2 regions of the Caldimonas sp. KR1-144 genome follow, and region 2 is predicted to be linked to the other one. Evidence: riboswitches for the same ligand, from Rfam matches in the RefSeq annotation. Region 2 holds a riboswitch; the other holds the start of a gene.

Region 1 (4,217 bases), 650 kb from region 2:
GGCTCGGGAATGAAGTACGGGTTCTGGATCCAGATGCGCTTGCGCGCCACGCAGATGGCCGTGTGATGGAGGATCTTCACCGTCGGGGCCGAGTTCTCCGGCTTGGCGAATACCGCGTGGATGAGCACATCGCCCGCCGGCTCGAGCTTGGGGAAGACGTCGTCACCCAGGAACAGCTCGCCGGTCTCGCCGGCCCAGTTCTCGCTGAAAGCGCCTTGCAGGCTGTGCACGATGGGCCCGTGAAGCTGCACGCTGACGTCGGAGAAATGCTGGTGGTCCTCGGCATCGCCGAGCCAGCTGTCGACGATGCAGTGCCCGCCGACGAAGGCCTCGCGCCCGTCGATCACCACGATCTTGCGGTGGTCGCGGTCGTTCAGCACGCCGATGTTGCGAAACGAGCGCTCGTGAAAGAACTTCAGGTGGCAGCCGGCCTCGCGCATCTGCCGCACGACATCCTTGCCCACCCCCTTCGAGCCTTGCGCATCGAGCAGCACGCGCACCTGCAAGCCGGCGCGCGCGCGTTCGATCAGCGCGCCGGCCAGGCGCCGCCCGAGCTGGCCGTCTTTCCAGAGGAAGGTCTCGAAATGCACGGACCGGCGGGCCGCGCCGATGCGCGCGAGCAGCACCTCGAAGAACGCCCCGTTCTCGAGCACCTCGACCCGATTGCCGCCGACCGCCGTGCCCAGTGTCAGGCCCGCGAGGCTGGGCATCAGTTCATCGATGCGAGCGTCGCTGTCGATGCGCAGGGCAGGGTCACGGTGACGGCGGATCGACCAGATGACGACGACCTGCAGCACGACCACCGCAAACAGCAAGCCTCCCCACACCCAGCTGATCATGGCGCCACCTCCGGTGCGAGTCCGACGGGAAAGGTCGGGCCGGATGATCATGCCTCAGGCCCGCGCCGGTCGACCCTGCGGCACACTCGCTGCGATGCCCGCCGCCAAATCCGCCATCCAAGCCGAAGCCGCCCCGATCTTGTTCAAGAGCGCCAGGGCTTTCGAGACCTGGCTGAAGAAGCATCACGCCACCTCCAACGGCCTGTGGCTCAAGATCGCCAAGCGCGGCGCCGCTGAACCCAGCGTCACCTACCCCGAGGCGGTGGAGATCGCGCTCTGCTGGGGCTGGATCGACGGCCAGAAGAAGGGTCTCGACGACCAGTACTTTCTCCAGCGCTTCACGCCGCGGCGCGCGCGCAGCATCTGGTCGAAGGTCAACGTCGACAAGGTCGCGGCGCTCATCGAGGCGGGCCGCATGCGGCCGCCGGGCTACGCGCAGATCGAGGCCGCCAAGGCCGACGGACGCTGGGCCCGCGCCTACGACGGAGCGCGCACGTCCGCGGTGCCCGATGACCTGCTGGCGGCGCTGGAAGCCGAGCCGAAGGCCAAGGCCTTCTTTGCCACGATCAACGCGACCAATCGCTATGCGGTGCTGTGGCGCATACAGACGGCCGCCAAGGCCGAGACGCGTGCCCGGCGCATTGCCCAGCTGGTGGCAATGCTCTCGCGCGGCGAGACCATCCACATCTTCAAGCCCCGTGCCAAGGCGTGACCGCGAGGTTCGCGCGGTCTGCTTGCGAGCCGTGAGTTGAGGTTGGGCTGGCGCGGCTCAGGGTTTCCCTAGAATCGCGGCCGCCACGCCGGCAGCCAACGGGCTTGCCGACGCGGTCATCCGCTGGGGGTGTTGGCAGGCCGCAAGGCGCGCCGACTGAGAGAGTCCCTTTGAACCTGATTGAGGTAATCCTCGCGCAGGGAAGCACGTTCATCGGCCCGCCGGCTTTCTCTTTCTCGCACCGGCATGGCGGCCCGAACGCTTGCCGACCTGCCATCTGCATGAGTTGCACATGGCACATCCGTCTTTCTCCCGTTTGAGCCGTTCCCGGCTTTCGGCCCTGTGGCTGTCGACGCTGGCCTGCGGCGCGGCCTCGGCGCAACCGACGCCACAGCCGGCAGCATCCGCCGCAGCCACCACTGCGGCCACTGCGGCGCCGAGCCGGCACATGATTGCCGAGATCCAGGTCGTTCCCCGGCCGTCCGGCACGGCGGACGACCGCTACAAGCACGTCGACGCCGCCATCGCCGTCATCCAGGCCTGCGGCCTGCGCTACGAGGTGCACGGCATGGGCACCGTCGTGGAAGGTCCGCCCGAGAAGATCTGGCCGCTGCTGCAAGCCGTGCACCAGGCCACGCTCGAGGCCGGCGCCGAGCGAACGTTGAGCATCATCAAGGTCTCCAGCGGGGCCGGGACGGGCGGGCCGTCTGTCGATGAACTGGTGCGCAAGTTCAGGAGGTGAGGGGATTCCGGTGCGCCGTGGGGCGCGCTGGGATTGCGCTTCAGACTGATCTCAGTCACTCCTCATCGAGTCGACGAGGGACAGGAGCCGGCCAGGACCGGCCGCTGGGGACGGGCCGCTCCCTGCCCCTGCGAACTGCATGTTGTTCGGTGAATGGGCTTCCGTCATGCCATACCACCGACTTGCATCTGTGGGCCATGGGCATGTCACAAACCGGTCCGCCTGCTCGTCAGGCACCACACTCTCTTTGCCGACATGACACATTTGGACGATTGTTCCCAGAGTCGCGGTGCTGCGGATCGAGCACGGCGGTTCGATCTCGAGCACGCACGAAGGTTGCGGGCGCTTGCCTACCGCATGCTCGGTTCGCGGGCCGAGGCAGAGGACATCGTGCAGGAGGCCTGGCTGCGTTGGGCTGAGGTCGACGAGAGCACGGTGGTCAGCGAAGGCGCCTACCTGTCGCGGGTTGTCACCCATCTTTGCCTAGACCGGCTGCGCTCGGCCGCGGTGCAGCGTGAACAGTACATCGGCGTCTGGCTGCCCGACCCCTTGCTGGACGACGTGGCCGCCGTCGATGAGACACCTGGGCCCGAGCAGCAGGCGGAGTTCGCACAGGACGTGTCGGTGGCGTTCTTGCTCGCCCTGGAGCGGCTGTCGCCACTGGAGCGGGCGGCCTTTCTGCTCCACGACGTGTTCGATCTGGGCTATGACGAGATCGCCCGCCACCTCGATCGCAGCGAAACGGCTTGCCGCCAACTGATCAGCCGGGCGCGCAAGCGTGTCAAGGCCGACTATGCGCGTCACGAAGTCGCCGAAGAGGAGCGGCAGCGCCTGTTCCATGCATTTGCCGACGCGGTGCGCAGCCGCGACGTAAGCGCGCTGGCCCAGGTGCTGGCGCAAGACGCCGTTCTGCTGGCTGACGGCGGCGGCAGGGTGACCGCCGTGCCGCGTCCGCTGCATGGCCGAGCACAGGTGGCCCAGGCCTTCATCGGCTTTGCCCGATTGACCACCAGCAGAGGCTGGCGCCTCGAGCCGGCGCGGGTGAACGGCTTCCCCGGCTGCCTGCTGTTCGACGACCTCGACGGCGGCCGGCTGGTGCAGACCATCGCCCTCGCGCCTTCGTCTACAGAGCCCGGGCACATCGGCGCCATTTACGTACAGCGCAACCCTGACAAGCTCGGGCATGTCACAAACCGGGACAGGGGTCCGTCTTGACGGTGTGCGCGGCGCGGTGCCGGGCACATCGTTCTCAAGCAAGGAACTGCCCATGACCCCGACCGACCTGCAAGCCCACCTGGATCCCGGCGCCATCGCCCCCGAGCTGTTCAAGAAGTACCTGGACTTCGCCCTGGCCTCCACACTGGACGAGGGACTGGCCCTGCTGGTGGACATCCGCGCCTCGCAGCTCAACGGCTGCGCGTTCTGCCTGGACATGCATGTCAAGCAGGCTCGTATCGCCGGGGAACGCGAGCTGCGCCTGCACCATGTGGCGGTCTGGCGCGAATCGCCGCTCTTCAGCCCCAGGGAGCGCGCCGCACTGGACTGGACGGAGCAGCTCACCCGACTGGGCACCGAAGGCGTGAGCGATGCCGACTATCGCCAGGTACGCGAGCACTTCGACGACACAGCCCTGGTGGAACTGACGTTCCGCGTGATTTCCATCAACGGCTGGAACCGCCTGAACATCGCCTTTCGCCGGGTGCCGGGTTCGCTGGACCGCGCGTACGGTCTGGACAAGGCGGGCCTGCAGTGATCGCGGACGCACGCTGGCGCGACCTCTTCGCTGGGCCGCTGGCACTGCGCATGGCGGTACTTGCCAGCGGCATCGCCCTGCACTCAGTGAGCCTCTACATTACGGCCAGCATGCTGCCCACGGTGGTGGAAGACATCGGTGGCCTGCCGCTCTACGCGTGGAACACCACAG
Region 2 (4,217 bases):
TCGGGCGGCTCGAAGAGGAGCTCGAGGCGCTGGCGGCGGCCGGCTTGTCGGCCGAGGTGGTGCCTGGCGTCACCGCGGCGCTGGCGGCAGCGGCGCAATCTCAACGCCCGCTCACGCGCCGCGGGCGCGGCCGCAGCGTCAGCCTGACGACGGCCATGACGCGCGACGGCGAACTGCACGGCTCGCGCAGCGCCGACACCGAGGTGTTCTACATGGCCGGCCGCCAGCTCGCCGCGCTCTCGCGCCGCCTGCAAGCCAGCGGCTGGCCCGTCGACGCGCCGGTGTGCGTGGTCTCGCGCGCCGGCTGCGTCGACGCGCTGACGAGCTCGCACCGCCTCGATATGCTCGCGCAGGCCAGCGTCCTGCACGCCGGCCGCCCGACGGTGGTCACGGTGGGCGTCGGCGCCGCGCCGGTCGCTGCCCGCGCGGCCTCGGTTCCTGATGCAACGCAAGACCCCTCGCCGAGACAGTGCCTTCGGCTCGTCAAGCCGGCGTGACCCCGTAAAATCCCGAAGTTTCGCGCCGATGTCGGCGCTGCTTCATCCACGCGCCACTGAAGTCGCCACCGAGCCATGACCCACGTCGTCACCGAATCCTGCATCCGCTGCAAGTACACCGATTGCGTCGACGTCTGCCCGGTGGATTGCTTCCGTGAAGGGCCGAACTTCCTCACGATCGACCCGGACGAGTGCATCGACTGCGCGGTCTGCATCCCCGAGTGCCCGGTCAACGCGATCGTGCCCGAGGAAGACGTCCCGGGCGACCAGCAGCACATGATCGGGCTCAACGCCGAACTGGCGAAGAAGTGGCCCAGCATCACCAAGCGCAAGCCGGCGCTGCCCGATGCCGACGAGTGGAAAGACAAGACCGGCAAGCTCTCGGAACTGATCCGCTGACGCTTTGCCCCAACGCATGATGGAACCTCAAATCAACGCTGAAGTGGCCAAGACGGCCGTGAGCCACGACGGTCCGATCGAGACCGATGCCGTCATCGTCGGCGCGGGCCCGGTGGGCTTGTTCCAGGTGTTCGAGCTCGGCTTGCTCGAGGTCAAGGCGCACATCATCGACTCGCTCGCCTATCCCGGCGGCCAGTGCATCGAGCTGTATCCGGACAAGCCGATCTACGACATTCCGGCCGTGCCGGTGTGCACCGGCAAGGAGCTCACCGACAACCTGCTCAAGCAGATCGAGCCGTTCGGCGCGACCTTCCACCTCGGCCAGGAAGTGACCGTGGTTCAGAAGCAGGATGACGGCCGCTTCTACGTCGAGACCAGCAAGGGCACGCGCTTTCTGAGCAAGACCATCTTCATCGCCGGCGGCGTGGGCTCGTTCCAGCCGCGCACGCTGAAGGTCGACGGGCTCGAGAAGTTCGACGGCTCGCAGCTGTTCTACCGCGTCAAGAACCCGGCGCAGTTCGCGGGCAAGAACATCGTCATCGTCGGCGGCGGCGATTCGGCGCTCGATTGGGCGCTGAACTTCGCGCAGGACGGCCCCAACAAGGCCGAGAGCGTGATCCTCGTGCATCGCCGCGACGGCTTCCGCGCCGCGCCCGCCAGCGTGGCCAAGATGAAGGAGCTGTGCGACGCCTACGAGATGCAGTTCATCGTCGGCCAGGTCACCGGCTACGAGGAGCAGGACGGCAAGCTCACCGGCGCCAAGGTCACCGGCGGCGACGGCGTCACGCGCGTCGTGCCGCTGGACATGCTGCTGGTGTTCTTCGGCCTGAGCCCCAAGCTCGGTCCGATCGCCGAGTGGAGCCTGAACATCGAGCGCAAGCAGCTCGTCGTCGACACCGAGAAGTTCGAGACCAACATCCCGGGCATCTTCGCGGTGGGCGACATCAACACCTATCCGGGCAAGAAGAAGCTGATCCTGTCGGGCTTCCACGAGGCCGCGCTCGCCGCGTTCGGCGCCGCGCCGTACATCTTCCCCGAGAAGCGCATCCACCTGCAGTACACGACCACCAGCCCGAAGCTGCACAAGGTGCTGGGCGTCGAGACGCCGGTGTTCGACTGAGCACGGCGCGCCTCGCGCATCGGATGGACCGGCCCGCCTCGTGCGGGCCGTTTGCATTCATCGCTGCGCCATAATCGCTGTGCGACGCGCATTGGGCGCGTCGCCTCGCTAGGGGTGTTGGGCCGTCGTCGACGGCCCGACTGAGAGAGTCCCTTTGAACCTGACTGAGGTAATCCTCGCGCAGGGAAGCGTCATGGCCACGAAGCCGAAGGCACGCCGTTCAGGCAGTCTTGCCCTCGGACCGTTCGCTGCAGCGCCCACCTGCCATCGAACGGATCCGACGATGGCATCTCGATCTCGCTTTCATTTCCCGTTGACCCGACGCCGCGTGCCCGCGGCCTGCGCGCTGTTGTGCGTCGCTCTCGCTGCGCAGGCACAGACCGCCGACACGGCGCCGACGACGACGCTGCCGACCGTGAGCGTGCGCGCCCAGGGCAGCCTGCCTGCATCCGACATCGCCGGCTTCGGCGACGTGCCCGTCGCGCGACTGCCGATCGCCGTCACCAGCGTCGGCCAGGCCGAGCTCAAAGACCGCGGCTCCAACGACCTGCGCGACCTCACGCGCCTCGACGCCAGCGTCTCCGACGCCTACAACAGCGTGGGCTACTGGAGCCAGCTGACGGTGCGCGGCTACGTGATCGACCTGCGCAGCAACCTGCGCCGAGACGGTCTGCCGATCAGCGGCGAGACGGTGCTGATGCTCGACAACAAGAGCCGCGTCGAGCTGCTCAAGGGCATCAGCGGCATGCAGTCGGGCGTCAGCGCGCCGGGCGGCCTGGTCAACCTGGTCGTCAAGCGCCCCGATGCCGATGTGCGCGCCGCGAGCCTCGAGCTGCGCGGCGCCGGCAACGTGATGGGCACGGTCGACTGGTCGACGCGCTTCGGCAACGAACGCAGCTTCGGCCTGCGCGTCAATGCGACCGCCGAGCGGCTCGATCCCGAGCTGCACGATGCGCGCGGCCGTCGCCACCTGCTCGCCGTGGCCGGCGACTGGCGCATCTCGCCCGACACGCTGCTCGAGGCCGAACTCGAGACCACGCATCAGAGCCAACCCAGCCAGCCGGGCTTCAGCCTGCTCGGCGACCGCGTGCCGAGCGCGAAGTCGATCGATCCGCGGCTCAACCTGAACAACCAGCCGTGGAGCCTGCCGGTCGTGTGGGATGCCGACACCGCGAGCCTGCGCTGGCAGCAGCGCCTGGCGGGCGAGTGGCGCGCGCAGGCGCAGTTCGTGACGCAGCGCCTGAAGGACGACGACCGCGTCGCGTTCCCGTTCGGTTGCAGCGCCGAGGGCAACTTCGACCGCTACTGCAGCGACGGCAGCTTCGACTTCTACGACTACCGCAGCGAGAACGAGCGGCGCCGCAACGACGCGTGGGACCTGAACCTCGCCGGCCGCCTTGCCACCGCCGCGCTGAACCACCAGCTGCGCTTCGGCGTGCAGGGACTGCGCTATGAGGCGCGATTCCAGAAGCAGGCGTTCAATTTCGTGAACGAGCCGGGCCGCATCGACGGCTCCGCCGTCACGACACCCCAGCCGCTGGCCGACGACGACAGCACCAACCGCGACGAGCGCCGCACCGAGTTCTACGCCAACGACGCGATCCAGCTCGGCGCCGGCGTCGGCCTGTGGCTTGGCGTTCGCCATACGCGGCTCGAGCGACAGAGCGTCACCACCTCGGGCACCGAGCCGACCGACTACGACGACAGCTTCACGACACCGTGGATCGCGGCGAGCTGGCAGCTCAGCGAGCCGCTGATGGCCTATGCGAGCTGGGGCCAGGGCGTGGAGTCCGATGTGGCGCCGAACCGCCCGGGCGTGTACGGCAATGCCGGCCAGCCGCTGCCTGCGGCCAAGAGCCGCCAAAGCGAGATCGGACTGAAGTTCGAGCAGCAGGACCTGCGCTGGGCGCTCGCAGCCTTTGACATCCGGCGCCCGGTCTACGGCGACCTGGGCGAGTGCGCGGACGCCGATCCCAGCGATTGCAGACGCGGCCTCGACGGTGCCGCACGCCATCGAGGCATCGAAGCCAGCGCCGAGAAGCGCTTCGGCGCGTGGACGCTCGCAGGCAGCGCGATGTGGCTGCGCGCGCGACGCGAGGACTCGGTCAACGCATCGCTGAACGACACGCGACCGACCAACGTGCCGGCGCGCAGCGCGCGCGTCCTCGTCGGCCACGAGCTGCGGGCGCTGCCGGGCCTGA

The links. A riboswitch is a leader RNA that binds a small molecule or an ion and turns the genes downstream of it on or off. The one in region 2 is predicted to bind thiamine pyrophosphate.
Region 1: it holds a riboswitch for thiamine pyrophosphate, as region 2 does, so the genes downstream of both, ACO2TI_RS03715 (thiamine-binding protein) here and ACO2TI_RS00485 (TonB-dependent siderophore receptor) in region 2, are expected to answer to the same signal.

Annotation. Positions count from the first base shown of each region.
Region 1 is NZ_JBMSEE010000001.1:751,919-756,135, reverse strand. It holds gene ACO2TI_RS03725 (phospholipase D-like domain-containing protein) at 1-839, opposite strand, end outside; gene ACO2TI_RS03720 (YdeI/OmpD-associated family protein) at 934-1,551, shown strand; TPP riboswitch at 1,667-1,771, shown strand; gene ACO2TI_RS03715 (thiamine-binding protein) at 1,844-2,293, shown strand; gene sigJ (RNA polymerase sigma factor SigJ) at 2,549-3,508, shown strand; gene ACO2TI_RS03705 (carboxymuconolactone decarboxylase family protein) at 3,561-4,046, shown strand; gene ACO2TI_RS03700 (MFS transporter) at 4,043-4,217, shown strand, end outside.
Region 2 is NZ_JBMSEE010000001.1:97,484-101,700, forward strand. It holds gene cobA (uroporphyrinogen-III C-methyltransferase) at 1-497, shown strand, start outside; gene fdxA (ferredoxin FdxA) at 573-896, shown strand; gene ACO2TI_RS00480 (NAD(P)/FAD-dependent oxidoreductase) at 916-2,016, shown strand; TPP riboswitch at 2,117-2,220, shown strand; gene ACO2TI_RS00485 (TonB-dependent siderophore receptor) at 2,300-4,217, shown strand, end outside.